3 regions of the Arthrobacter sp. W4I7 genome follow, and region 3 is predicted to be linked to each of the others. Evidence: riboswitches for the same ligand, from Rfam matches in the RefSeq annotation. Region 3 holds a riboswitch; each other region holds the start of a gene.
The links. Region 3 has a riboswitch for cyclic di-AMP ahead of QF047_RS16340 (M23 family metallopeptidase). Riboswitches for the same ligand answer to the same signal wherever they lie in the genome.

Region 1 (7,297 bases), 1.8 Mb from region 3:
TGCCGGGCGTGCTGTCCCGCATGGCACTGGACGGCGTGGCGCACCCGGTGCATCTCCACTACCCCGCTTCAGGCGAGGACGTGGTCCGCGCCCTTGTGTCCATCAGCTCGCCCGGCATCGACCTGCGGCTCCGCCCTCACGGCGGAAGCGGAACAGTGGCCGAAGGCCTGGAGGTCCGGCCGCTGAAGCACCGCATTGAAACCTACGGCTACCGGCTCGCCGAACCGGATGGCCGCACCTTGCTGCCGGAGCGGCTGGCGGCAGTGGGTATCCAAGGCCCCGACGTCGGGCGGCTGCAGCGTGATGGCATCGTTGCCGGCGTCCGCCTCGATGACGTCAGCATGCCCCGGCGGGGTCAGCGCTTCGCCTTTGTGATGGACACCGCGCCCTGCGAGGGGGCAGAGAACCTGGCCGACGGCGTCGACCTCCTCGTCGCGGAGTCAACCTTCAGCGACGATGACGTGGCGCTCGCCGGCCAGTACCGCCACCTCACCGCGGGGCAGGCCGGGGAACTGGCCGGCGGCGCCGGCGCCAACACCCTTGTACTGACGCACTTTTCGTCAAGGTACGACGACGTCACGCCGCTGGCTGCCCAAGCCGGCGCCCGCGCAGCACGGGTAACGGTGGTAGCGGCTCACGACCTGCAACGGGTGCCTCTTCCGGAACGCCGCCGCTGGCAGGAGCCAGCAATGCAGGGCGGGGTGAACGGCCGGGGACTCGTTGCAAAACCCCACCGCGGGGTAGAGAGTGAATGAGAGGGTGGTTCATCAAATGGCTGACCGAGCGGAAAACAAACCACGAGGGAGGGCTTGAACAATGACAGCTGCTGCTGAAACAACAGTCACCTTTGACGGGCAGTTTGCCCGGGAATTGTCTGAGCTGGCTGTTCCCTGGCAGGCGGAGGAAGCACCGGATCCCAAGCTCCTTGTCCTGAACGAGGAACTGGCGGGTGAACTCGGGCTGGATCCGGAATACCTCCAGTCGCCGGAGGGGGTCCGGCTCCTCTTGGGCAACCATATTCCGGCGGGGGCGACGCCCGTGGCCCAGGCCTATGCCGGCCATCAGTTTGGCGGCTACTCGCCCCTCCTCGGGGACGGCCGCGCGCTTCTCCTCGGAGAGGTGACGGACGTGCGCGGGCGTGTGCGGGACGTGCACCTGAAAGGTTCCGGCCGCACGCCCTTCGCCCGGGCAGGGGACGGACGCGCCGTCGTCGGGCCCATGCTCCGGGAGTACGTGGTCAGCGAGGCGATGCACGCCCTGGGCATCCCCACCACCAGGTCCCTGGCTGTTACGGCCACCGGCCGCCTGGTCCGCCGCGACACCATGCTTCCTGGAGCAGTCCTGGCAAGGGTGGCCAGCAGCCATCTGCGGGTTGGAAGCTTTCAGTACGCCCGCGCCACGGAGAACATGGACCTCCTGCGGCGCCTCGCAGACCACGCCATTACCCGGCACCACCCCGCCGCTGCCCGGGCCGGCAACCCCTACCTCGCCCTCTTCGAAGCGGTGGTAGCAGCCCAGGCGTCACTGGTGGCGCAGTGGATGCTGGTGGGCTTCGTCCATGGCGTCATGAACACGGACAACGTGACCATCTCCGGGGAAACCATCGATTACGGGCCCTGCGCGTTTATGGACGCCTTCAACCCCGCGGCGGTCTACAGCTCCATCGACGTCGGGGGGCGCTACGCCTACGCCAACCAGCCGGTGGTGGCCGAATGGAACCTCGCCCGCCTTGCCGAGGCAATGCTGCCGCTCATCAACGAAGACCAGGAACAGGCGGTAGCCCCCGCTGTGGAGGCACTGGGCGCGTTCCGCCGCCAATACAGTGATGCCTGGTTCGCGGGCATGAAAACCAAACTGGGTTTGAAGGAGAGCGCCGCCGGCAGTCCGGAGGCAGAAGAAGCCTCGCAGGTGGTGGACGGCGTGATCGCCATTCTCAAGGACGGGCCGGTGGACTACACCTCGTTCTTCCGGAACCTCGGCCAGGCAGCGCGGGGAAACCAGCGGCCGGCCCGAGGCATGGTCCTGGACCTCGCCGCTTTCGATGCCTGGGCCGAACGGTGGCTGGCCCTGCAACCCGACGCCGGCGTGATGGACCGGGTAAACCCCGCCTACATTCCGCGCAACCACCTCGTGGAGGAGGCACTCGCCGCAGCAACAGAGGGCGACCTCGACCCTTTTAACCGGCTCGTGGACGTTGTCCGCATGCCGTACCAGGAGCGCCCGGGGCTTGAGCGCTATGCCGGGGGAGCACCCGAGGACTTCGGCAGCTACCAGACCTTCTGCGGCACCTGAGCTGAGTTGAAAACGAAACAGGGGCGGCAGGCGGGGAGAAACCCGCCTGCCGCCCCTGTCCGGGTGGTGTGGCTACGCTACGCGGACGAAGGAAGCGCCCGGGAGCCAGCTGATGGAGTGGACCTCAGTCTTGAAACCGTCCACGCCACCGCTCACAACCTGGCCGTTGCCGGCGTACACGCCGACGTGGCCGGCGGTGATCACCAGGTCACCGGCAGCGGGGGCACCCACAACGGAGCCGTACTGGAAGAACTGGCCTGGAGCCAGGTCGCCAACACTCTTACCCACGGAACGCAGGGCCTTCTCCACCATTGCGGTGCAGTCCTGCTGGATGCCGACCTGGCCGTAGGCCGAGGCCAGAATGGCAGCGCCGGCGCCCGAACCTGTTGCAGCCGGAGCTGAAGCGTAGGACACATTCACTCCGGTGTTGGCCGGAGCCGCGGCCACGGCTGCCTTGACGGGAGCAGGAGCAGCGGCGGGAGCCGGAGCGGCGGCCGGAGCAGCTGCAACGTACCCGGCGCCCGGGATCTGGATCTGGTCGCCGGGGTAGATGATCGCGGAGATCGCCAGGCCGTTGGCGGACAGAACGTCATTGAGGCTGACGCCGTAGGCAGCCGAGATGCCGCCCAAGGTGTCGCCCGAAACCACGGTGTGTACGTTGGCGGCAGCTGCCGCGGGGGCAGCCACGGCAGCGGCGGGCGCCGTGTAAGCCTGGGTGTTAGTGGTCTCGGTGGTGTCCGGTCCGGTTACGCCTGCGTGGGCCGGGGCGCCTACACCGAAGGCAATGCCGGAAGCTGCTGCTACGGCGAGCGCCGGACGGCCAAGTGACTTGGCTGAGACAGCCAAGCCCTGGAGCGCGATTGAGCGGGCCGGAGTCGCGCGGTGACGGGCGGTGATGGAATTTTTTGACACGGTTGATCGCCTCTCCCATGCCTGCGGGGTGAGCTGTCGGGTTCGGGTTGGAGATACCCGGCCGGGAGCGGCTCCGAACGGAACGGAGGGCGCTATCGACTTGACCCCAAGGCCTCTCAGGAGGCCGCGGAAATGTGGTTCCCCCGTCCCTGCCAGCTGGAAACTGATTGAATCCCGGTTCAGTGGCAGGGCTCGGCATACTGACGGGAATGTCCCGTCTGGGAGGGACACCTGAAGACCATAGCCCGCCAGGCGATCGATTGTCACATTTGGATAACATACGAGGTGCTTCTCTCGTATTTAGCAAACGACTTGATTCTCCCTACACTCCCCGTTGACCTCAGAAGATACAAACGCCGTGCGCCGCCAGGTGTTCTTTGTCACAAAGTAATAAAGCCATGCCGAAACCGGCGTCTGAATCTTGCCCACAGGGGCACCGGGTAGGAGGATGACCCCACCTGGAGGAGGCCCTGTGACTCAGCTCGGCAAGTATGAGCAGTATCTGATTGAAGAATTTTTTGACGACTACCGCGCCGGGGCCTTGAGCCACCGGACGTTCACCCGGCGGGTGGCCTTCATTACGGGCAGTATGGGTGCTGCCGCGGCCGCGATGCTGCTGGTTGGCTGCACGCCCAGTGAGGTGCCGCGCAGCACTGACCCGATCCCTGCGCCCGAGCCCCCGGTGTCGACTGCCTCCGGGACGGCCGGTTCCGGTGCCGTGCCGGGGGCGAAAAGCCCGCTTTCCGTACCCGAAGGTGCTGCTGGAATGACGACGGCGACTGTCCGGTTTCCGTCCGGTGGAACCTCTGTCAGCGCCTACTTGGCCCGCCCCAAGTCAAACGGGCCCCGTGCTGCAGTGCTGATCTGCCACGAGAACCGTGGACTGACACCCCACATCCAGGACGTGGCGCGGCGCTTCGCGAAGGAGGGCTACGTGGCCCTCGCCCTTGACCTGCTGAGCCGGGAAGGCGGAACTGCCGGCATGGACCGCGATGCTGTTCCCGGTGCCCTCACCTCGGCCGGTGCCCAGCGGCACATTGCCGACTTTGGCGCGGCACTGGAGTACCTCCGGGGCCAGGACTTCGTGGACGGTGAACGAATTGCCATGACCGGTTACTGTTTCGGTGGCGGCATCACCTGGCAGGCAGCCACCGAGCTGGACGGCCTGAAAGCCACCGCGGCTTTTTATGGGCCGGCCCCTGACCTGGGCAAAGTCCCGGGGATCAAGCCTGCGGTCTTCGGTGTGTATGCAGAGCTGGATCAGCGCATCACGGGTGCCATGCCGGCGCTCAAGGATGCTCTTGCTGCCACCGGCGTTGTCCATCAGCTCACTGTCTACCCTGGTGTGGGCCACGCGTTCCACAATGACACCGGTGACCAGTACAACGAGGTCCAGGCCACAGCCGCCTGGAAAGACACACTCGCCTGGTTCAGCCGGCACGTCTGAAGTGCGCCGTCCTGCCCGCCAAGAGGAACCGCAGGTCTCCGCTGCATAACGATGTCAGGAGGCTGGCCTTCAACCAGAGGTTGAAGCCGGTAAGCTTCCGGACTATGCCCCGGTTCGTTAGAAAAGCCCGGTCGCCCCTGCCGGCGGCCCTTCTGGTCGTGGCCCTCGCCGCGGCACTCGGGCTGGCACCGGCGGGCGCGGCGGACAGCGACCCGCCCGGCGATTACCCCTCCTGGGAAGACGTGCAGGAAGCAAAGCAGACCGAGGCCGGCAAGGCGGCTGAAATCAGCAGGATCAGCAGTTACCTCGATGACCTGCAGGCCAAATCCGAGTCCCTGGGTAACGCAGCCGTCCAGTCGGCGGCCGACTATGCCGTAACAGACTCTGCGCTGCAGGCTGCCAGCGCAAAGGTGGAGGCCCTCACCGCCCAGGTCTCACAGGCAAACACCGCCCTGTCCCGGCACCGGAAGGAGCTCGGGGCGCTCGCAGCCCAGTCCTACAAAACGGGCGGCACCACCATGGGATTCTTCGTTGCCCTGGATGCGATCCAGACCAACAGCATTCAAGGGCTCAATGTGGTGCAGATCGTCGGGGACAAAACGGCAGGACTGGTAACAAAGGCCGAATCCGCGGGCCGGATCGCCACCAGCCTGGCTGCCCGGGAAAGCGCCGCCAAAGCCGAACGCGAGCGGCTGTCCCTTGAAGCCAAGGCCAAACTCGACGCCGCCCGTTCCGCCCAGGAGGCCATGGCACGCCAGGTGGCGGAAAGCCGGCAGCACAGCGAGGAGTTGACAGCCCAGCTGGCCTCCCTCAAGGGCACGACCGCGGCAGTTGAGGGCGCCTACCGGCAGGGCCAGGCAGCACAGGCCGCTTATGAGGCCGCACAGGCCGCCAAGCGCGCCGCTGCTGAGGAGCAGGCCCGGCAGCAGGCAGAAGCGGCAGCGAGGGCGGCCGCAGCAGCTGCCGTCCGCCCGCCGGCTGGCCCAGCGCCCGCCGGCCCCGCGCCGGCAAATCCCGCACCGGCCGATCCGGTACCCGGCAACCCGGCGCCCGTTAACCCGGCCCCGGCTAACCCTGCCCCCGCACCTGGGTTGCCCGCGGCACCCAGCCCGCCGCCCGTCGTCGTGCCCTCCGTTCCGGGTGGTGCCGTTAATGATCCGGCAGGCGCCAAAAGCTATGCCTCGGGGAGGCTGGGCGCGTACGGCTGGGGCCAGGACCAGTTCCTCTGCCTCGCCCAGCTCTGGACCAGGGAATCAAACTGGCTGACCACCGCCACGAATCCCTACTCAGGCGCCTAACGGCATCGCGCAGGCACTTCCGCCTGGCAAATACTCCAGCGCCGGCAGCGACTGGCTCACCAGTTACCGGACGCAGATCGAATGGGGCCTGGGCTACATCCGCGGCCGCTACGGCTCTCCCTGCGGGGCCTGGAACCACTCGCTGGCCAACAACTGGTACTGACCCCGCGCTAGGCTTTTCCCATGCCTGACTTCGAACGGTTCCGGATCCTGCTCGAAGAGGAGCGGGCGCGGAAAGTGGTGCTGCTTCCGGCCCTCCGCGCGGACATCGCCTCGGCAAACTCCGCCCGCCAGGATTCCAATGTGGACGACGAACACGATCCGGAAGGCTCCACCATCGCCTTCGAACTCTCCCAGGCCTCGGCACTCCTGCAGCAAAGCAGCGCCGGACTGGACCAGGTGGACGCGGCCCTCGCCAGAATCGCCGACGGCACCTACGGGACCTGCGCCGTCTGCGGCGAAGCTATCGCTGAAGGCCGGCTGGAGGCACGCCCATGGACGCCGTTTTGCATTCGGCATGCGTCCGCAGGGCGCACGCGATGAGCAGCGCCGATGTTGTGGCAGCAGCAGCCGGGTTTGTTGACCGCACCCTGCAGAATGAGGGTGCCTGGTACCGGGCGGACGACGTCGAAGGCAGGCTGGGCGGCGGGCTCACCTCCTACGGATCCTCCGTTGGCGCCGTCCGTGGAACCATCCGCGACGCGCTGCGGAAGTACAAGGACTTCGATCACGACGACGTGGTGCAGCTGGCGTCCGCGCTCTGGCGACAACCGCGGCCCGGCTCCCGCGCGGTCTACGAGCGGCGGCTCGCCGCCATCGTGCTGCTGCAAACCAAGGTGGCACTGCTGCGCCATTCGGACCTGACCCGGATCGAAGGGTTCCTCCGGTCCGCCGGAACCCGGGAACTGGTTGACCCGCTGCTTGCGGACGTGGTGGCCCCGTTCCTGGCCCGGCTCACGGGCCGTGACCGCCAGCGGGCCAGCGTTGTCCTTGCCCGGTGGCGGACAGACCCGGATCTGCAGTTACGCAACGCAGCAGCCTTCCTCGAGCCGCAACCCACAGCCCAAGCCCCACCCCAAGGAGACATCCGTGAACGATCGCTATGACCTGGAACGCTTCGTTGCCGCACAGAACAACGGCGGAATTTATGACCAGGCGCTGGCCGAACTGCAATTGGGCAGCAAATCCGGTCACTGGATGTGGTTTGTTTTTCCGCAGCTGGCGGGCCTCGGCCACAGCGAGACATCCCGCCGGTACGCCATCAGCTCCCTCGCAGAAGCCAGGGACTACCTGGACCACCCGGTCCTGGGTCCGCGGCTGCTCGAGTGCGCCCAGGTCCTCACCACCC
Region 2 (7,297 bases), 140 kb from region 3:
CAGACGGCCGCGCTTGTGCTCGACGCAGTATCCAAGCCCGCAAGCTCTGAGGACCCGGCGCAGGAGTGACAACAGGGGGATGCCCGTGCCCGCACAGGAAGACAAGAGCAGCACGCACTCAGTAACAGCGTGCGGAAAGCCAGCCCGACAAACAGCAGAGGCCTAAATCTGCGTGCGGTGCCCCATAAAAAAGTCCCGCAGCAGCGCGCCGCATTCGGCTTCGCGCACCCCGGCGTAAACCTCAACCCAGTGATTGAGCCGCCGCTCACGGAGGACGTCGAACACCGAACCCGCGGCGCCGGCCTTCTCGTCCCAGGCCCCAAAAATTACGCGGGGGATCCTCGCCAGGACTATCGCGCCGGCACACATGGCGCATGGTTCCAGCGTCACCACCAAGGTGCAGTCCGCCAGCCGCCAGCCGTCTCCGCTGCCGCCCTCGGCCATCCGCGTCTCCCGCAGCCGGGCAGCCGCCTCTCGGATGGCAACCACCTCGGCATGGGCGGTAGGGTCGCCCAGTTCCTCGCGCTGGTTCCGCCCCGAACCCAGCACGCCGCCGTCGGGCCCTATGACCACGGCGCCGATCGGCACATCCTCGGTCATCAGGGCACGGCGTGCCTCCGCCAGGGCAAGGCCCATCCACGCATCTTGATCCTTTTCTGCGGAGACCATGGCTCAATGATAGTTTCGAAGGATACCTTGAGCCCGTGACGTACATCCGCCGGGAGGCATAATGAGCTCCGTCCGAGACCGCTTGGACCTGTGGATCAAGCCATATGCCGCACTGTGGCTGACCATGATCATCGGCGGGGCCGTGGTTCTCACCCTGGCCCTGCTGGGCGCCGAGGTATATTCCAACGTGGTGGATGACGAAGGGCTGGCCAACCTGGATATTCCTGCCCTGGAATACTCACAAACCCTGCGGAGTCCGGACGTGGATGCCTTCGTCACGGGGTTCACCAACGTGGGCGGCGGAATCGGAATGCCCATCTTCGCCAGTATCCTCACCGCGTGGCTGACATTCCTGAGCCGGACCTGGCGTCCCATCGTCCTGGTGGGCGGTGCAGCGCTGGTTTCCACCCTCGCCACCACGCTCGGCAAGCGGCTGGTAGGCAGGACCCGTCCCGACCACTCAGAAGCAGTCCCGCCCTACGAGTCAACGCCATCCTTCCCGAGCGGCCACACCCTGAATACCACCGTGGTGATTGGTGTCCTGGTCTACATCACGTGCCTGCAGTTCCAGATCCTCTGGGCCAGGATCACGGCCATCACCGCCGGCGTCATCTTCATCATCGCGATGGGATTGAGCCGCGTCTTCCTGGGGCACCACTGGCTCACGGACGTGATGGCCGGGTGGTTCCTCGGGCTCGCCTGGGTGTGCATGGTGATCCTGGCCCACCGGCTGTTCCATCTCATCCGGAGGCGGGAGCACGCCGGGCCGGCCCCCACGTTCGAGCATCCCGTCATCCGCGAGGACCATACCGGCGAGACCCAGCAGGGCGCGGACACTAGGGCAGGGTCCGACGGCGGCACCTCAGGAAGGAGCGACGGCGGCTCCTCCCGGTCCGGCACAGGCGGTTGACGGGCAGGCAAGTGCCCAACAACCGGGTGATAGTTTTGACCCATGCGCACTCTCGTTGTGGACCACCCCCTGGTCGCCCATAAGCTCACCGTCCTCCGGGACAAAAACACTCCGTCCCCGGTCTTCCGGCAGTTGACGGAAGAGCTGGTCACCCTGCTCGCTTATGAGGCCACCCGCGAGGTCCGCACCGAACCCGTCACCATCGAAACTCCGGTCAGCACCACCGTGGGTACCGCGTTCACCAAGCCCACGCCGCTGGTGGTCCCCATCCTGCGGGCCGGGCTGGGCATGCTCGAGGGCATGACCAAACTCGTTCCCACCGCGGAGGTCGGCTTTCTTGGCATGGCCCGGGACGAGGAGACCCTGGACATCATCACCTACGCCGAACGCCTTCCGGAAAACCTCACGGACCGGCAGATCTTCGTCCTGGACCCGATGCTGGCCACCGGCGGGACCCTGCGCGAAGCCATCAAGTTCCTCTTCAAGCGCGGCGCCTCCGACGTGACCTGCATCTGCCTCCTGGCCGCCCCGGAAGGCCTGGCCAAGCTGGAGGAAGAACTGTCCGGCGCGAACGTCACCATCGTCCTGGCCTCCATCGACGAAAAGCTCAACGAGAAGTCGTACATCGTTCCCGGCCTCGGGGACGCCGGCGACCGGCTTTACGGCATCGCAGGGTAGCGCTCAAGCCTTTTCCATTCCGCGTCCCGCCGCTAGCCTTTGCGGATGGACTGGAAACTGGAACTTGTGTTTGTCCCTGTGTCGGACGTGGACCGCGCCAAGGATTTCTACGTCAACAAGGTGGGATTCAACGCGGACTTCGATGAACGTCCCTCTGACTCCATCCGCTTTGTGCAGTTGACGCCCCGCGGCTCAGCCTGCTCGATCTGCATCGGGGAAGGGCTCACGGACGCGCCTCCCGGCACCGGTTCGAATCTCCAGCTGGTGGTCAGCGACATCCACGCCGCGCACCAGTACCTGAAAAACAACGGGGTGGACGTCAGCGACGTGGACGTGCAGGCCTGGGGCCACTTCGTGTACTTTGCTGATCCCGACGGGAACAGATGGGCGGTCCAGTACATCCCGGGCCGCGAAAGCTGACCCGCAGCGGGCCAGCACGGCTCAGGGGCGGCCTCCGGGATCCACGGCCTAAGCTGGGACCCCCGGAGCCTGGGGCAGAATGTAAACCATGAATGCTTCCACCCCTGCAGCAATCCGGACACTGACTTGCGGGGCCGTCCTCTTTGACATGGACGGCACCCTGGTCGATTCCACTGCAGTGGTGGAGCAGGTGTGGGGTGAGTTCGCGGCGCGCTACGGACTGGACCTCGGGGAAATTCTGCGGACCTCGCACGGCGTCCAGGCTCTCGATACAGTCACCCGGTTTGCGCCGGCCGGTGCCGACGTGACGGCCCTGACGGCGGAACTCGGGGCGATGGAGCGCGTCCGGACTCGAGGCATCGTGCCCTTGCCCGGCGCCGCGAGCCTGCTCGCAGCCCTGCCGCCGGACGCCGTCGCCCTGGTCACGTCCGCTGACCGCATCCTGGCCGACATCCGCATGAACGCCGCCGGCCTGCCGATGCCTGCCATCGCAGTGACAGCTGAACTGGTGACGCGCGGCAAGCCGGATCCCGAGGGATACCTGAAGGCGGCGGCCAACCTTGGCGTGGATCCTGCGGACGCAGTGGTGTTCGAAGACGCTCCGGCGGGAATCGCTGCAGGGGTGGCCGCTGGCATCCGGACGGTGGCCGTGGGGCCGAACACCGGCCCGCTGCCCGCCGGCGTACTGCACATCCAGGACTACAGCGCAGTCGTCGTCGAAACCGGCAAGGACGACGACAGCAGGACGGTTATTTCTTTCCGGCTTTGAGGTCCGCCACTACCTTGGCAATGCGGCGCGACCGGGTTTCGGGCGTCTTGGCATCGCCCAGCGGCTCAACGTACCGGCGCTGGGCGCTGAAGCTCAGCGTCGCGTAGAACTTTTGGGCTGCCGGTTCGGCGGCCATCGCTGTCGCGAGGTCCTCGGGAACTTCCACAATCCGGGGTTGGGTGTCCAGTTCCACGTCCACGTCCACGGTGTCGCCAGCGGCTGCCCCGACGAAGTCCCGGTTGGCTGCGCTCAGCGAGATGAGGTTCTGCCCGCCCATCACCGCAATGCTGCTGCGATAGCTCTTGCCGTTGATGGTCACCACCACAGGCGGCCGCTTGCCCGCATCCAAGGCTGCAAGAACCTCTTCGGGAACTTCGATGCCGGTCTTGTTTCCGCTGCCCTGGATAGTGGTGGTGAACCTCATGGATGACAGTATGCCGGGCAGCCCGCCGCTCCAAAAGGTTTTGTGTGCTTAGTACCAGTTGTTGGACAGGTGGAAGTTCAGGGCGCCACAAGGTGACTGGTAGCGCTCCTGGATGTAATTCAGGCCCCAGTTGATCTGCGTGCGGTAGTTGGTGAGATAGTCCGGGCCGGCGCTCGCCATCTTTTCAGCAGGCAGGGACTGGACGATGCCGTAGGCGCCGCTGCTTGAGTTGGTGGCCGTGGTGGTCCAGTCGGACTCCTTGGTCCACAGGGTCTGCAGGCACTGCATCTGGTCCGGAGCCCAGCCGTAGCTGGCAAGCTGGCCAGCGGCGTAAGCCTGGGCGCCGGCGGGGTCGTTGACCGCGACGACGAGTGCCGGCTCAGGAGCGGCGGCAGGCGCCGGGGCGGGCTCGGGAGCCGGGGCCGGTGCTGCTTCGGGGACGGGGACTGGTGCCGGTTCAGGCGCTGCCGCCGGTGCCGGCTCTGCCGCCTGCGGGGCCACTGCAATCTCCTCGGCCGCCGGGGCAGGCGCCGGGTTGGCCCGGATTTCGCTCTTCTCAATGCTGAGGTTGGACTGCGCTTCAGCGGCCTTGGTTTCAGTGGCGGCAACCCGGATGCTGGATTCGGTAGCCTGTCCGGCCGCTCCCACTCCTACGAGGAGTGCAGCGGATGCGGCAAGTACAGCCGCGCGCTTGCCGATGAAGGGGAGTTTGCCGGCTTCGCGTCCGGCGTGGGGTGCAGGCCCGGATTTCGGGCGCGGTTTAACCAGGAATTTGGACATGATGAATCGCCTCTCACACCTGCGGAGTTAGCTGTCGGGTTCGGATGAGGGCATCCGGCCACACGGAAAGAATCACGTGTTGGCTTAACCCCAAGGGCAATAGTGCCCGGGACGGTGGGTCCCCCGCCTCTGCCTTGGTTCAAGAGAAATCCGGGAAGTGGCAGAGCTTGGCGTCATCCGGATATACGGCCCGAACGGGAACCGTACCTAAACGACGGTACAGGAATTCGGAGCACAAGTCACATTTTGGTAACAGAGATCACGACGGCGGCGCGTCGCCTTGCTACGAGACCTGCGGAAGTGGGAGCTGCAGGGCGAACTGTGTGCGTCCCGGCTGTGACGTCACCGTTACCCTTCCGCCGTGCGCCTCAACAATGGATTCCACGATGGAGAGGCCCAGACCGCTGGTACCTTCGGCAACGGAGGCTCCAGCCTGGTCTCCCGCTCCCTTTCGTGCCGCGTCTGCGCGGGCGAAGCGTGAGAAGACATGGTCCACGAACTCGGCAGGGATGCCGCCGCCGTCGTCCGTTACGGTTACTACCGCCGCCCCTTCAGGTGACTTTCCAACCCCTGTGACCACTGTGGTCCCCGGGGGAGTGTGCTTGCGTGCGTTCGAGAGCAGGTTCATCAGGACCTGGCGCAGCTGGGAGGCGTCGCCGTTGACCACGACGGGCTCGTCCGGAAGCTCCAGCCGCCAGTTATGGCCCGGCGCCATCACCTTTTCGTCGCTGACTCCCTCAATCACCAGTTGCGTAAGGTCCACCTCGGTGAGCTTGAGCGGCTGGCCCTCATCGAGCCGGGCCAGCAGCAGCAGGTCTTCCACCAGGGCGGTCATCCGCTCAGACTGGCTCTGCACGCGGGCCAACGATTTTTCGCCGTCGGGAGTGAAATTCTCCGTCATCCGCATCAGCTCCGTGTAGCCCCGGATGGCGGTCAGGGGAGTGCGCAGCTCGTGCGAGGCGTCGGCCACAAACTGTCGCACCTTGGTTTCGCTCCTCTGCCGCGCCTGCAGCGCGTTGGCCACGTTGTCCAGCATGAGGTTGAGCGCGTGGCCTACGCTGCCCACTTCCGTTCCCGGATTTGAGTTCGACGGCGGCACCCGCACCGCAAGTGCCACTTCACCGGCGTCCAACGGCAGCTGTGAAACGCGGGTTGCCACCTCTGACAGCTGCTCCAGGGGCTTCATGGTGCGGCGAATCAGCACCGTTCCCACCAGCCCGATGAGCAGCAGGCCGCCCAAGGAGACGAACACAAAAGTCCACACCAGGGACGTAAGCGTGCTCTCCTTGGTGGCGAGGGGGAGTCCGGTCACCAGCACATCCCCGTAATTCGTTTTCACGGCTATCAACCGGTAATCACCGTTGGAGAGGGTGCGGTCCACCGGCTGCGCGTCCGTGGCAAGGTCCAGCAGCGCCTGCTTGTCCTCGGCGGACAGCGGCGAGCGGGTGGTGTCCGAGGCGAGGAAGCCGGCGCTGTTGACCTGCCCGTTGAGCACGCGGGCGTTCAGGGTTCCCACGCTCTGGCCACGGGCGTCCAGCGGGTCCCTTCCATTGAAGCCGCCCATGGGCGGGCGGCCCGGATCGTTCGACCTGTCCGCGGCCTGGCTGAGCTGTTCGTCGAGCTGCCGGGTGAGGAAGGCGTCCATTGAGGCATAGCTGACCACGCCCACTGCACCGCAGATGGCGATCAGCAGAGTCATGGCAAGGAGGATGAGGCGGGTGCGCAAATGCCAGGTATTGGGCTTGAGCCAGCTCCGGCGGTGCGGCGCAGCCTGTTGCAAGGCCATGGTGCGCCTACTCGGCAGGCTTGATGACGTACCCGGCCCCGCGCACGGTGTGGATCATGGGCGGGTGCACGGCATCCACCTTCTTGCGCAGGTAGGAGATGTACAACTCCACGATGTTGGCCTGGCCGCCGAAGTCGTAGTCCCAGACGCGGTCCAGGATCTGCGCCTTGCTGATTACCCGCTTGGGGTTCTCCATGAGGTAGCGGAGCAATTCGAACTGGGTAGCCGTGAGCTGGAGTTCCTCGCCCGCCCGGGTCACCTCGCGGGTATCGACGTTCAGGACCAGGTCACCCACCACCAGCTCAGCCGTATCCATGGCGGCCACCCCGGAACGCTGCACCAGGCGGTGCAACCGCAGGAGGACTTCCTCCATGCTGAACGGCTTGGTGACGTAATCGTCGCCGCCGGCCGCCAGGCCCACGATCCGGTCCTGCACAGCGTCCTTGGCTGTCAGGAACAACGCCGGGACCTCGGGCGCGAAGGCGCGGATCCTTCCCAGCAGCTCAACGCCGTCGAACCCGGGCAGCATGACGTCGAGAACCAGGACGTCCGGGCGGAAGTCCTTGGCGAGCTTCACAGCCTCCGGCCCGTCGGCCGCTACGGCGACAGACCAGCCGGCCATCCGCAGGCCCATGCTCATGAGTTCTGAGAGGCTTGGCTCGTCGTCCACCACCAGGGCGCGGATGGGGGATCCGTCCGGGTGGGTGAGCTGGGGAAGGTTGTTTGTCATGGAGTGCGGTGTGGCCATGGAACAACTCTCCGATCACTCGTTTAGCCCGGGCTTTGGGATTCCTGTGTCCCGGCTGTGAATCCCAGCCTAGCCAGCTGGATGCGAAAAGCGGATGTGGCGCAAGGCAGCGG
Region 3 (7,297 bases):
GGCCTTCGGAGAACCATCGAGGACATATTTGTGCACCTTGCGGCGCTGGGTCACGCGGCCCACGGCCACCCCTGCTTGTTCATAGCTCCATCATGGCAACTGCCGGAGCCGGATACCAGCCGGGACGCACACACGCAGCGATGCTCAGCCAAGGAGCGCGCTCCAGTCCACGGGGCCCGCGGCTGCCGGCTTGGCGGCCGTTCGGGCAGGCCGCCCCGCGTTCCTGGTCTTTGCTTTCGAACCGGGATCCGCAGCTGCCGGAATGGGCGGGCCCCAGGGCAGGGCGAAAGCCGGTACCAGTTCACCGAGCTGGACCCCATGCGGCGGCACCACCATAACGCCGTCGGCCGACGCCAGCCCGCGCATCATGCCGGGACCGGTGTGCTGTGCCGGCGAAGCCATCCCGTACAGGAGGCGGAACGGCATCAGGCGCGTGCGCCCCGGATCGGGTTCGATGATGCCTCCGCACGGCACCTCTTGGATCTCCGGCAGGGTGCCGTGGCCCAGCGCGGCGAGCAGCGGGGCCCCCACAGTACACAGCGCCATCATCGCGGCGAGGGGATTCCCCGGCAGTCCCAGCACAAACCGCCCGTCCGGCAGCTCCGCGAGGACCGCCGGGTGCCCCGGCCGCATCGCTATCCCGTCGATGACCAGCCGGCCGCCCAGCTCGGCCACGGCCTGGCGGAGATGATCGGTGCCAGACTTTCCTGTCCCGCCCGTGGTGATGACGACGTCGGCCGGCAGGTCCGGCGCGCCCGGCACCTCAGGCACCACGTCTTCGAGGGCGGCAAGCCACTCGGCGTAAGAGTCGCCGATCCGCTGCTGTTCGCCTGCTATTCCTCCAAGCATGTTCACCACTGCCGGCAGTTGCGGACCAAAAGTGTCCCGCACCTGGCCCGGAAGCGGCATACCCTCGCCAATCACTTCGGAACCGGTCAGCAAAAGCCGGACCATGGGTTTGCCCTGGACGGGCACTTCGTCGTAGCCGGCCAGGGCGGCCAGTGCAAGATGCGCAGGGTTAAGCAACACTCCCGCTTTCACCAGGATGTCCCCTTCCAGGGCTTCCTCACCGGCTTTCCGGATGTGCTGGCCGGTGCGCGGCTCACCCGGCCGGGCGCTTCCGCCGGTAGTCAGGACCGGCAGTCCGTCCTCGTCCTTGCCCAGCAGAGCACTCTCGCTGCGAAGCACGGCTTTTCCGCCGGGAGGAATGAGCCCGCCGGTCACAATGGGGCTTGCCTGGTGCGGCGCCAGCCGCGTGCCGGGCTCCACGAGGATCCACGGGCCGGTACCGTTGACCGCCCAGCCGTCCATGGCCGAGGACGCGTAGTGAGGCATGTCCTGCAGTGCCACGATGTCCTGGTGCAGGGTGCGGCCAAGGGCCAGATGCAGGGGAACCGGTCCGGCAGGAATCGGCGTTGCTGCCGCGAAGGCAGCCTGCCGGGCTTCCTCCCAGGTATGGGCGAGGTGGTGCGTCGCCTCTGGCGGGTCTGCTGAACTCCGTTCGTCCCCGGGTTCTTCAGTCATTCGCCGGGAGCCCCGGCGGCTTCGGCATCGTAATCTGCAGCCAGGGAACGTGCCACGGCCAGGGCCTCTTCCATGGATGAAGCCTCCGTGCTTTGTCCGGAGCCCGAGGCCAGGCCGGCGGCGTAGCCGGCAATGAAGGTGGTCAGGGGCGCTGCCGGCCGCACCACGGAGTGCGCAGCAACGCCCGCCAGGGCAAGGATGGCATTGACGTCCACCTGGACGTCCTCAAGCTCATAGGCCTGAAGGAGGGACCTGCACCACTCCTCCAGCGTTTCATCCTGGCTTTTCACTCTTTGCCTCCCAATTCAACTGCTGCCGCGCCGGTCCTGGCGCACGTCCGGCTTCCCGGCGTCAACTCCTAATGCGGCGGCATCATCCCAGGTATCCACATCGGCTGTGGTACCGGCGGGGACGGTGACAAGCTGCAGATCAAGACTAGCAAGGAGGGAGCGCATGGAGCCGTCGATTAACCTGCCGCGCGAGGCCAACTCCTGCACGGCTCTTTTTAACCCGTCCGTGCGGTAAAAACCCACCAGCATTTGGGCAGTACCGTCTTCGGAACAGGCCATCACGCCGTCGCCGGCATACCCCGCCAAGGCGAGGGACTCCGCCAATGCCTGCACGGCGCCGGTAACCCGGGGCATGTCGCAGGCCAGCACCAACGTGAAATCCCGTCCGCCGCCGGCCCGGCCGAGCGCTTCGAGCCCGGCCGCGACAGCAGCAGCCGGTCCTGCGAACTCCGGCTCCTCGCGGCAGGCGACCACCCCCGCAGGCAACGGCCCCGGATCCGGGCCCACCACTGCTGTCAGGGACGCGGCGGAGCATGCCGCAAGAGACCGCTGCAGCAGGGTGGCGCCTTCAAAGACCAGCCCCTGCTTAGGTACCCCGCCCAGGCGGGAAGACCTGCCGCCGGCAAGGACCAGGGCGTCGAAGTCCAACCTGTTCTGCTCCACTCCCCCAGCCTAATCGGGAGCGCACCCGAGCCAAGCCCGAGGTCTTTCAGGCAGCGCGCTCCGGCAGCAGGAACGGATCCCAGGCAGGGGTTGGCTTCTCGAGTTCCTTGATCTGCCAGATGGTGCCGTGCGGAGGCTCGGGCACGAACCGCAGCTTCCAGCCCATCTCCGCCGGGGTGTGATCACCTTTGACGTTGTTGCACCGAAGGCATGCGGCCACGAGGTTCTCCCAGGAATCCGCTCCGCCGCGGGACTTGGGGTGGACATGGTCGATAGTGTGCGCAGCTTTTCCGCAATAGGCGCACTTGTGCCCGTCACGCCGGAGCACGCCGCGTCTGCTGACAGCCGTGGACTGGTTGTATCTGGGACGGATGTAGCGGTTCAGGAGGATCACGGACGGGCGGCCCAGAATCTCCTGGGGTCCCACGACAGGATCGTCCCCTTCGGCCACGACGCTCGCCTTGCCCGTAAGCACAAGCACCAGCGCCCGGCGGAAGGTAATAACCGCCAGCGGTTCATATCCAGCATTCAGAACGAGAGTGCGCATGCACGTACCTCTTCACGGCCGCACCCGTCAGGGGCACGAGGGCCGGCTGCCCCCGGCATATCCGGGCTATGGATCGACACCACAAGAGTAAACAAAGAAGTGCACTATCGGCTAATTGCGGCGTACAGCCCCCGCCGTGTCCGGCCGCGGTGACCGGCGGGACATGCCGCTTAAACGAAACAACCCCTGCCGTTGGGCAGGGGTTGTGTTCAATTCCGTCAGCCCGAATCAACGGGCCGGGGATGTCAGTTGACGCGGATGAAGACCGGGCCGGAACCAACGTTGGCGCTGAAAACAACGGTCTGGTTGCCGTTGTAGCCGCCGTGCACTGCCTGGCCGTTTCCGGCGTAGACAGCGATGTGTGCCATTCCGGCGCCGCCGTCGGCGTAGTAGATCAGGTCGCCCGCCTGCGCTTCGGCGGCGCTCACGGTGCGGCCCAGGGAGAGGTAACCGGCGGGCCAGTCGTGGAAGTTGATGCCGACGGCGGCCAGGGAGTTGGTGACCAGCATGGTGCAGTCCTGCATCACACCGAGCTGGGCGTAGGCGGCGGAGAGGATAGCTGCACCCTTGCCGCTCGCCGAAGCGGCGGGGGCTGCGGCAGGAGCGGATGCGGTCACCTTGGCGGCAACGACGGGCTTGGCAGCCGGAGCGGCTGCTTCCTGGACCTCAACCTGAACCTCGGGCTCCGGCGCTTCCACAACGGGAGCCGGAGTGGTGGTCACTGCGGGCTTCTCGTAGGAAATGGCAATGGTGGACTCAGCCGAAATCGGAGCCTCAACCGTTGATTCAACTTCCAGGTTGGAGGCCGGGGCAGAGTCACGCTGGACGTTGGCGTCGGCAGCGTTGGCGGCCAGGCCGCTGGTGAGGACCAGGCCGGACGCGGCAGCGATCACTGCCGCCTGGCGTCCGACGCCGCCGGCGTTCTCGCCCACAGCTTTGGCAATGATGGCCAGCGAATTGGTTTTGGTGACCTCGGCGCGATGCCGTGCGGTTGCACGAGTAGTCATCAGTTCTCTCTTTCGTTTTCCCCAGTCGCCTTGTAGGCAGACAGGGGGTTTTGGACGTGCCGGCATCTTGGGGGTACGCCGGCACGTCCCGAACGGGGATGTGGTGATTTAGCGAAGAGTGTGTTTGGGCAAAGAAAAAGCCCTTGGACCCGAAGGTCGAAGAACTAGCCCTTGGAGACAGTGAAGAACGCGGAGGAGCCGGTTGCGGCCACGGCGTGCAGCAGCGTTCCCTGGGAGGGGTTCAGGGCGCTGATCATCATGCCGTTGCCGACGTAGATGCCAACGTGTGCGCCGCCATTCTGCATCACCAGGTCGCCCGCCTGAGGAGTGGATGTGGGCGTCATGGCAGTCCATGCATTGGTGCGGGGGATGCTGATGCCGGCCTGCGCGTAGACCCACTGGGTGAAGCCCGAGCAGTCCCAGCCGGTGACGGGGCTGGTGCCGCCCCACACGTACGAGTGACCGATGCCGGTGTACGCGATGGCGGCGATGCCTGAGGTGGAGGCGGAGGAGACGGTTTCGGCCAGCTTCTCCTTGGCGGAGGAAGCGGTTCCGGTGGCAGCGGTTCCATTACCCGAGTCTGTGGACTGGGTGCGTACGGCCTGCACCTTGGGAGCGGCTGTGGTCTTGACCACGGGGCGCTCGAAAGAGACAGTGGCCGTGGGGGCCGCAGTAACGGCAAGGGCGGTCTGCGCCGACCCGGACTCCGTTGAGGCAGACACACCAGCGTTGGTGTCTGCCGCGGTGGCCGGCAAGCCCATGGTCAGGATGAGGCCGGAAGCAGCTGCGATAACGGCAGCCTGGCGACCAACTGTCCCGGCATTGGCACTAACAGCCTTGGACACCGCGTCCAAGGGGCTGGTACGAACCGTTTGCGCACGGTGGCGCGCAGAATTATGGCGTGAAGACACGAAGGTAGCCTCTCCCAATGCCTGCGAGGTGAGCTGTCGGATTCGGATGGGAGTCACCCGGCCACGCGGCTTCCAAGGAAGCTTTGTGACTTAACCCCAAGGCCTTCCCGCTGGAAAGGCCAAAATTGGTTCCCCCGCCCCTGCCAGACGATGTCATGCGAACGGACCTTGAGCGGTGGCAGAGTTAGGCAATCCGCACAAGAGCGTCAACTTCGGAAAAGTTGACGCGAGTTAGACGGTACAGCAGTTTTGACTGAATGTCACATTCAGGTCACGGCAAGTCAAGATCATCTGATAGTTCACCGTCACTTGACTACAGCCAGACGGTGGGGTCAACGACCTCGCCGTTGACCTGGACTTCGAAGTGGAGGTGGCAGCCTGTGGACGCCCCCGTAGTGCCGCTGAGCGCCACAACTTCCCCGCGGGAGACCGTCTGGCCTTCCTTGACGTTGAAGGACGACAGGTGGTTGTAGGTGGTTTCCAGGCCGTTGCCGTGGTCGATCACGACGCGGTTCCCGCCGCCGAACTGATGCCAGCCCACAAAGGTGACGGTACCGGTGGCCGCAGCCATGACGGACGTCCCGCATTGGGCCACATAGTCCTGTCCGCGGTGGAAGTCCCCGGTGCCGCCGGTGATGGGGCTGACCCGGTAGCCGAATGGCGATGCGGTGGTCATCACGGCCAGCGGGGCGCCGAGGCTTCCGGCCGAGGCGGCCCGGCTGATGGCGCCGGCCGACTGCGCGCTGAGCAGCTGCTTCAGTTTCCCGTCCGGATCAGCCTGGGTCACCACGGCGGAGCGGCTGAAGTCGATTTGGGCCCCGGCTTCCGCGGAGATCTGAGGCTGGGGCGTCACGGAGGAGGCGGCAACGGGGGCGGCGCCCGAGGCGTCAGTGGCCATAACAGGACTGGTGGCCGGGACTGTCACGGTGAGGACCAGGCCGGTGGCAGCAAGCGCGATGCCGGCCTTCTGGCCGATGCCGCTGGCGGCTGCGAATTCGGTCACCTGGCGGAGGGGACCCCGACGCCGGCGAGCATCACGGTGCGGATCGCGGGGACGCTCCGAGGTGATGACTTCGACAACGCGCGGTGTCGAAGCAGGGCCCGCCGCGCGGCGGCGTCCCCTGGAATTCTGCATGGTCAAGAACGGTTCCTCTCTGGAAAGCCTGCGAAGTTAGCTGTCGGATTCAGGTCAGAGAGTTCAAAGACCCGGTCCGCCGTAAGCAAGCTTCGGCACAGAGATATCCCATTAAGGATCCTTCGCTGGAAGAGGCTTGCTGCTGACGGACTTCACCCCAAGACAGTCCCCCGCTGCCGGTTGTGGTTCCCCCGCCTCTGCCAGTTACGACTCGTGCTCCTGATCCGCTGGCAGAGCTCGGCTCCAGATCAGGTAACGCTTTAATATCAACGCTTGGTTCAACTATAGAGGCTTAAGCCCCTTAGTAACAATTCCGTTATCTTTGGCTAAACACCCCGTTATGGGGTATCCCGTCCCTAACCCGCGGGCTGGCGGATGGCCACGAACACGTGCGCAGCAACCTCCGGCGGCAGCTCCAGGGCCCCTTCAATGCCGGGAACGCGCACCGAAATGTAATCACCCACCCGCTCCAGTGAAACGGCGGCGCCCGGACGGATACCGCCCTCGTCAAGCTGGGACAGCAGCTCCGGCTCCACCTGGATGGGCTCCGCGAGCCGGCTCACGGTCACCTCTGATGCCGGACCATAGGATTTCATCGCTTCCAGGAGGCTGATGGCACCGTCGGCAAGGCCCAGTGACGGAGAACCGCCCAAGGCTGCCAGGCCTGGAATCGGATTCCCGTACGGAGACTCCGTGGGATGGTTGAGCAGCTCGTAGATGCGCCGCTCCACGCGTTCGCTCATGACATGCTCCCAGCGGCAGGCTTCGTCGTGGACGTAGGCCCAGTCGAGACCGATGACGTCGGCGAGCAGGCGCTCGGCAAGGCGGTGCTTGCGCATGACCTCCGTGGCGCGCTTCCGCCCCGTTTCGGTGAGCTCAAGGTGCCGGTCTCCGGAGACGACCACCAGGCCGTCCCGCTCCATCCGGCCGATGGTCTGGGAGACGGTGGGCCCGGAGTGGCGGAGCCGCTCGGCGATGCGCGCACGAAGAGCCACGATGTTCTCTTCTTCAAGCTCCAGAATGGTCCGAAGGTACATTTCCGTAGTGTCGATCAGATCCGTCATCCAGCTCAGCTCCTCGAGCGCAGTACCTTGCGTTGTCCCACCGTATCGCCTTGACTGCGACGTAGTCCGTGGAAAAGCTTAGCCTATTTTGACTTTGTCCGAATAGTTCGCGCCTGTGCTACGCAGGCGTCTCATTGGCTGGACTATGACGGCCCG

Region 1: it holds a riboswitch for cyclic di-AMP, as region 3 does, so the genes downstream of both, QF047_RS08430 (LysM peptidoglycan-binding domain-containing protein) here and QF047_RS16340 (M23 family metallopeptidase) in region 3, are expected to answer to the same signal.
Region 2: it holds a riboswitch for cyclic di-AMP, as region 3 does, so the genes downstream of both, QF047_RS16960 (hypothetical protein) here and QF047_RS16340 (M23 family metallopeptidase) in region 3, are expected to answer to the same signal.

Annotation. Positions count from the first base shown of each region.
Region 1 covers NZ_JAUSXU010000001.1:1,827,493-1,834,789, forward strand. The annotation lists gene QF047_RS08420 (ribonuclease Z) at 1-755, shown strand, start outside; gene QF047_RS08425 (YdiU family protein) at 817-2,292, shown strand; gene QF047_RS08430 (LysM peptidoglycan-binding domain-containing protein) at 2,365-3,204, opposite strand; cyclic di-AMP (ydaO/yuaA leader) riboswitch at 3,208-3,412, opposite strand; gene QF047_RS08435 (dienelactone hydrolase family protein) at 3,677-4,651, shown strand; gene QF047_RS08440 (lytic transglycosylase domain-containing protein) at 4,756-5,949, shown strand; gene QF047_RS08445 (TraR/DksA C4-type zinc finger protein) at 6,133-6,492, shown strand; gene QF047_RS08450 (DNA alkylation repair protein) at 6,489-7,055, shown strand; gene QF047_RS08455 (DUF1810 domain-containing protein) at 7,039-7,297, shown strand, end outside.
Region 2 covers NZ_JAUSXU010000001.1:3,766,199-3,773,495, reverse strand. The annotation lists gene QF047_RS16995 (glycosyltransferase family 4 protein) at 1-69, shown strand, start outside; gene QF047_RS16990 (nucleoside deaminase) at 163-669, opposite strand; gene QF047_RS16985 (phosphatase PAP2 family protein) at 731-1,579, shown strand; gene upp (uracil phosphoribosyltransferase) at 1,622-2,257, shown strand; gene QF047_RS16975 (glyoxalase superfamily protein) at 2,303-2,677, shown strand; gene QF047_RS16970 (HAD-IA family hydrolase) at 2,766-3,446, shown strand; gene QF047_RS16965 (YdeI/OmpD-associated family protein) at 3,427-3,870, opposite strand; gene QF047_RS16960 (hypothetical protein) at 3,919-4,650, opposite strand; cyclic di-AMP (ydaO/yuaA leader) riboswitch at 4,656-4,806, opposite strand; gene QF047_RS16955 (HAMP domain-containing sensor histidine kinase) at 4,934-6,436, opposite strand; gene QF047_RS16950 (response regulator transcription factor) at 6,444-7,184, opposite strand.
Region 3 covers NZ_JAUSXU010000001.1:3,622,217-3,629,513, forward strand. The annotation lists gene fdhD (formate dehydrogenase accessory sulfurtransferase FdhD) at 1-63, opposite strand, end outside; gene QF047_RS16310 (molybdopterin molybdotransferase MoeA) at 145-1,524, opposite strand; gene QF047_RS16315 (DUF6457 domain-containing protein) at 1,521-1,814, opposite strand; gene QF047_RS16320 (molybdenum cofactor guanylyltransferase) at 1,830-2,477, opposite strand; gene QF047_RS16325 (HNH endonuclease) at 2,524-3,024, opposite strand; gene QF047_RS16330 (NlpC/P60 family protein) at 3,270-4,031, opposite strand; gene QF047_RS16335 (C40 family peptidase) at 4,196-4,876, opposite strand; cyclic di-AMP (ydaO/yuaA leader) riboswitch at 4,947-5,143, opposite strand; gene QF047_RS16340 (M23 family metallopeptidase) at 5,256-6,077, opposite strand; cyclic di-AMP (ydaO/yuaA leader) riboswitch at 6,088-6,330, opposite strand; gene QF047_RS16345 (metal-dependent transcriptional regulator) at 6,434-7,141, opposite strand.